Bernardetia sp. MNP-M8: one gene and its partner. The protein of the gene in region 2 interacts with the protein of the main gene of each other region in a pairwise test. Links are inferred from orthologs where the notes say so. Each region holds a gene or a part of one and is shown on either strand. Other genes may lie near its edges. The genes, in order: sucD and sucC.

What was found.
Region 1: the proteins of sucC (region 2) and sucD interact in binary tests that used the Escherichia coli proteins (3 or more experiments, as listed by UniProt). The link is inferred for Bernardetia sp. MNP-M8 from one-to-one orthologs.

Annotation. Positions count from the first base shown.
Region 1 is NZ_CP147012.1:1,008,526-1,011,612, forward strand. What follows is about bases 121-2,870. They hold sucD (succinate--CoA ligase subunit alpha), read right to left. Parts: upstream 2,065-2,870; coding sequence 1,177-2,064; downstream 121-1,176. Other genes in these bases: V9L04_RS04235 (NRDE family protein), read right to left, coding at 280-1,050; V9L04_RS04245 (SDR family oxidoreductase), read right to left, coding at 2,426-2,870. Also shown: more of V9L04_RS04245, read right to left, coding at 2,871-3,087. UniProt on the Escherichia coli protein: Succinyl-CoA synthetase functions in the citric acid cycle (TCA), coupling the hydrolysis of succinyl-CoA to the synthesis of either ATP or GTP and thus represents the only step of substrate-level phosphorylation in the TCA.
Region 2 is NZ_CP147012.1:4,770,225-4,773,411, reverse strand. The notes cover bases 338-3,187. They hold sucC (ADP-forming succinate--CoA ligase subunit beta), read left to right. Parts: upstream 338-1,080; coding sequence 1,081-2,295; downstream 2,296-3,187. Other genes in these bases: pdxH (pyridoxamine 5'-phosphate oxidase), read right to left, coding at 2,930-3,187; V9L04_RS19255 (hypothetical protein), read left to right, coding at 2,465-2,851; V9L04_RS19265 (thioesterase family protein), read left to right, coding at 430-846; V9L04_RS19270 (hypothetical protein), read left to right, coding at 338-361. Also shown: more of V9L04_RS19270, read left to right, coding at 1-337. UniProt on the Escherichia coli protein: Succinyl-CoA synthetase functions in the citric acid cycle (TCA), coupling the hydrolysis of succinyl-CoA to the synthesis of either ATP or GTP and thus represents the only step of substrate-level phosphorylation in the TCA.

The DNA of each region.
Region 1 (3,087 bases), 3.8 Mb from region 2 along the record:
TGCTATGTTGAGGTTCTCTAAATAATTGCAGGATTGTGTTTGAATCTATATAACTAGAAAAAAATATTTTTGGTATAAATTATTTCTCATTCAATTTATAAAAAAATAAACAATTACGACCTGCCAAAGCAGCGAAGCTAATTACAAATTAAAAAATACGATTTTAATTAATTGATAATCAATTAATAAGTCAAAAGTAAGCATTTATTTAATTCTCATTCTTAAGCTAAGAATTAAATAATTCTTTTATTTAAAATTAATTTTTATAAACTGTATATTCTATTTTACTAACATTTCATCAAAACTACTTTTTAGTGTATTTAGATTGTAATGCTTCATTGTGAGCTTATCTTTTGTAGATTTTGAGTTAAAGTAAGAAATAATTTGTGTCAAACTGACTGTTCCTCCATGTGGGTCTTGCATCAAAATTTGTTCTCTAGGAGTTGCATTTTGTTTTTCGCCCCCTTTTACATGAAAATGCCATAGAATTTGAGAAATCGTATCTATTTTTTGTCCTTTTTTTAGATAAAACTCTGTCCACTCTTCAAACCATTCTTCTCGTTTTTCTGCTATTTCAGAAGTATAAAGCGTTGCTGAAGACCAAATATAAGCATATTTTGTATCTACATTCTTTTTGTATAGTTTATTTTCTTCTTCTACCCAGCGATATTCTGTGAGCGAAACAGCATTACTTTTTTTATCTATCCAAATCAATGTAAAGGATTCTATTTTATCAAAATTATAATTTTCAATCTCATTTTCAGAATCCATAGCCAAAAGTTCCATCAAAATAATTCCTCTACTTTTTCTGTAAGGCGTATTTCTGTTATGTTTCTGAAAAGCACCATTCAAAAGACAAAGTGTACGACCTGTTTGAGTTATTCCAATCCAAGAGCCTCCTGCATCGCCATCAACAGGACGAAGAATTTGTTTATTATTTAACTTTGTAAAAGAAGGTAATTCTGAATTTTTGCGAGTTTTTTGCTCGTCTCGGCTAGAAGTGAGAAGGAAATTATTGTTTTCTAAAGGAACAAAAGTAAGCGTACACATATAAGAATATTTTTTGATAAAATCTATAAAATGCAAAATTACATCAAAATTGCGTATAAAATAAAAAAAATGGATTCAAGCATTAAAGTTTGAATCCATTTTTTTAATAAAATAAATTTTTAAAAACTAAGCATTCGCTGTTTCCAAAACTTGTTTCATTGTAAGTCCAATATTCGCAGGAGAATCTACTACATGGATTCCACATTCACGCATAATACGCATTTTTGCTTCGGCTGTATCATCTGCACCTCCGATAATTGCACCTGCGTGTCCCATACGTTTTCCTTTTGGAGCTGTTTGTCCAGCGATAAAACCAACAACTGGTTTTTTGTTTCCTGTTTCTTTAATCCAACGAGCAGCATTTGCTTCTAAGTTTCCTCCAATTTCACCAATCATGATAATTGCTTCTGTCTCATCATCATTCATTAAAAGTTCTACAGCTTCTTTTGTAGTTGTTCCGATGATTGGGTCTCCACCGATTCCGATTGCAGTAGAAATACCTAAACCTGCTTTTACTACTTGGTCAGCAGCTTCGTAAGTCAATGTTCCAGACTTAGAAACGATTCCAATTTTACCTTTTTTGAATACAAAACCAGGCATAATACCTACTTTTGCTTCTTCTGGTGTAATTACTCCTGGGCAGTTAGGACCTACCAAACGACAATCTTGTTTGTCCATTACATACGCCTTTGCTTTTACCATATCCTGAACAGGAATTCCTTCTGTAATAGCAATAATTACTTTAATTCCAGCATCAGCAGCTTCCATGATAGCATCGGCAGCAAATGCAGGTGGAACAAAAATAATTGAAGTATCAGCTTTTGCACCTTCTACTGCATCAAGAACTGTATTGAAAACAGGCAAACCTAAGTGAGTAGTTCCACCTTTTCCAGGTGTAACTCCACCTACTACATTTGTTCCGTATTCGATCATTTGTTCAGCATGAAAAGAACCTTCTTTTCCAGTAAAACCTTGAACAATAATTCTAGAATCTTTATTTACAAGTACGCTCATAGTCTGTATATTGATTTTTTGTGAGTGTAAAAAATGATATAGACAAAAATACCTTTTATTTTGATAAAATAATAATCTTAGAAATAGAATTATTGAAAATATCGTTGATAAGGACACCAACAACAAAGGATATTCTTATATTCAAATTATAAAAACACTCATTTCAAGGTTACAAGTCAAGTTAGAAATTTTTCTTTTTTAGTTTATTTCTTTTGGAAAAACTAGTTTTTCAATTCAAAAAATCATTGAATCTGTTTAAAGTTTATCAATAGTTTAAATTATACTTTAACTATTGTCAGAATTTACTTTGATAAAAACTACTGATAAAGTTTTTTAATTGAACATAAAAATTTAAACATTATTAATTTCTTCCTGCCATAACTCCACCATCAATATCCCAAATAGCTCCTGTAACCCAAGAACTTTTATCTGTAAGTAAAAAATAAATGGTTTGAGCAATTTCCTGTGGTCTGCCAACTCTTCCAATAGGGTGGAATCCATTAAAACCTTGCAAATTTTCTTCAATTTTATCTTTTTCCATAAATGCACCATAAATAGGTGTCACTACAACAGCAGGTGAAACAGCATTTACTCGTATATTATAATCAGCTAACTCCATTGCCAAGTGTTGTGTGAAGCTATGCAAACCTGCTTTTGCCATTGAGTAAGCTGAAGAAGGAGTAGCTTTGATTGCTTGTCTTGCCCACATAGAACCAATATTTACGATAGAGCCTTCTCCATTTTTTGCCATTACTTGAGCTACTGATTGAGTAATAAAGAAAAAGGCTTTATTAAAATTATGATAAATCTCATAATCTTCTTCTTGATGCTCTAAAAATGGCTTTGGACTAAAATAACCTGCTGCATTGACTAAGTATTTTAAGTTTGGATACAGGCTAGAAATATTTTTTGAAAAACCAGTTACTTTTTCAAAGTCTGATAAATCTAACTCTACACCTTTTACACTTCCTAATTTTGATAATTCTTTGATGGTTTGGTCTAGTTGTTTGTCAGGTCTGCCAA
Region 2 (3,187 bases):
AACAGGAAGATATGAAAAACGTTGGCAACAAACAGCTCATATAATTAATGGAAATCCATCCAATCTTAACTGTTTCAATCAACTTTACCATAATTTTATTCGTCGTTCAGAGGTAACTTCTGAAGAAGATATTGATGGAAGGATACAAAAGTTTCAAAGTAATGTGTGTACATCACCTGAAAAACCTGCTGGATTTAATGTATGGAAATATAACCAAGAGGATAATACAATGGTGTTAGGTTTAGGTACAAGTCAAGAATTATATAAATTTGAAGACTTTACAGGAGATAAATTTTCAATTGTTCTAACCACTCTTGATGGTACTTTTATTATAGAAAGGAAATTCAAATTAGTTCAATAAACTCACAGTTATACAAACACACAAATACTAATTATTTAGTTTTTACTTATTCAGAAAAAATAATTGCAATGTCAAAAGAAATAAAGATAAAAGTACGTGGTTATCATTTAGATGGATATCAGCACGTTAATAATGCTCGTTATTTAGAATTTTTTGAGGAAGCTAGATGGGCATTTTTTGAAGAAAGTGATGCGCTCAAGACACTACAAAAGAAAAACATTATGTTTGTGGTGGTAAATGTAAACATCAACTACCGTTATCCTGCTTCTGTTGGACAAACTATTGTCATTAAAAGCAAATTACAAACTTTAGCTGAAGTAGGAAGTAAAACAAGTACATTCAAACAAACTATTTATTTAGAAAATACAGATACAGTAGTTTGTGATGCTGTGGTTACTTTTGTTCTTTTTGATGGAAAAACACAACGAGCAATTGCAACGACAGAAGAAATAAGAGAAATGTTTGTAGGAGAGTTAAGTAATTAATTTTTGATAATTCAACTCTATTATAATTATCTTTCAAAAATCTTCTCTATTGCTTTATGACACTAGAGAAGATTTTTTATTAAAAACGAACGTTAATAAGACAGGCTATTTCCTCAGTTTTTGATTTACTTATCAATTCTGACTTCTAAATTCTAAATTGGCTTGTAATTCTACTCTTTTCATTGTAATTTTAATCAAAATTAAATAGTTTTTCATTTTACCATCATTTTTTATATGAACATTCACGAGTATCAAGGTAAAGAACTACTCAAAAAATACGGAGTTGCAATTCAAGAAGGAATCGTAATTGATTCTGCTGCAAAAGCTGCTGATGCTTCCAAACAACTTAGAGAACAAACTGGCACAGACTGGATTGTTGTAAAAGCACAAATTCACGCAGGTGGACGTGGAAAAGGAAAAGTTGTAGGTACAGATTATAATGGCGTAATGCTAGGAAAGTCTCCTGAAGATGCTGCTGAAAAAGCAAAACAACTTCTAGGAAACGTACTTGTAACTCACCAAACTGGTGAAGAAGGCAAAAAAGTAAATAAAGTTTTGTTAGCACAAGATGTTTATTACAAAGGTGAGTCTGAAATCAAAGAATTTTATGTAGCTGTTCTTTTAGACAGAGACAAAAATTGTAACGTGATTATGGCAAGCCAAGAAGGTGGTGTAGATATTGAAGAAGTAGCAGAACATCACCCAGAAAAAATTATTAAAGAATGGATTGATCCAAAATTAGGTTTGCAATCTTTCCAAGCGCAAAAAGTAGCATTTGCTTTGGGCTTAGAAGGAAAAGCACTCAAAGAAATGACTAAGTTCATTAAATCTTTGTATGCTGCCTACATTGGTATTGATGCTTCTCAAGTGGAAATTAATCCTGCTTTCAAAACATCTGACAACAGAGTTTTGGCAGTAGATTCAAAAATTAATTTGGATGATAATGCCTTTTATCGTCATAAAGAATTGGCAGAACTTAGAGATGAGTCTGAAGAATCTCCATTAGAAGTAGAAGCAAGTAAATTCGGCTTAAATTACGTAAAACTTGACGGAAACGTTGGTTGTATGGTAAATGGTGCTGGTCTTGCGATGGCTACAATGGATATGATTAAACTTGCAGGTGGTGAGCCTGCTAACTTCTTAGATGTTGGAGGTGGAGCTTCTGCTGAAACAGTAGAAAAAGGTTTCCGTATAATCTTGAAAGATCCAAATGTAAAAGCAATTTTGATTAATATTTTTGGTGGAATTGTTCGTTGCGACAGAGTTGCAAACGGAGTGGTAGAAGCCTATAAAAATATTGGTAAAATTGATGTGCCAATTATTGTTCGTCTGCAAGGAACAAATGCAGAAGAAGGTGCAAAAATTATTAAAGAATCTGGTTTGAATGTAATTTCAGCAATTGTTTTGAAAGAAGCTGCTGATAGAGTAAAAGAAGTATTAGCTAACTAATAAGCTGACTTTTAATTAGTGCAAAAATTCCTTTTATTATTCTTTTTAGAGTGGTAAAAGGAATTTTTTTTTAAGATGACCGTTTAAGCAAATGAAAATTATAAAAAAACGATATTGGAAAAACCTGTATAAAAGTATAATAAACACTCTTTTTCCCAAAGAGAATGACTTGATTATTATAAGTAGTTATATTGTCAGTCTCTTTATGGGTTTGTTGTTTTCTTTCTTTACAGTTAATGACTATTTAGATAATGAATATATTTTAAAAAATGGAATAGAGGTAAAGGCAGTGTTAATAGACAAAGAATATAGAAATAAGATGACCATCAGTAGTATAGAATATCAAGATAAAGTGTACCATTGGGGAAAGTATGGCGTACCATATGATATTGGAGATTCTGTAATGGTACTTTATAGCCCAGATAAAGATATGTTCCTTCCTATTAACCACGATAAAGAATATATACTCATTTTTATGTGGCTTTTTTTTATATTTTTTGGAGGAACTAATATTATAAGGGTTCTTTATACCAAAATAAAAACTGTCTTATTTTAGCTAGTTTACTTTAAGTTATGTCAGATAATAAAACCCTTTCAATCATTTTTTCCAATGTTGAAAGGGTTTTATATGTTTCTAAGGAGCAAGACGAACAATTTCCCACAGAGAACCATACCTTTGATCTCCATGTTCTTTCAAAAGATAAGCAATTCTATCATGCAGACGGCTGCTTCTTCCTTGCCAAAACTCAACATAATCAGGTACTAATCGATAGCCTCCCCAGTTTTTAGGTCTTTCTATAAAATTAGTCTCTTCATAGTTTTTTTCAATAGAATGAAATAATGTTTCTAACTCTTCTCTATTATTCAAGATGCGACTCTGAGGAGAAGCGAT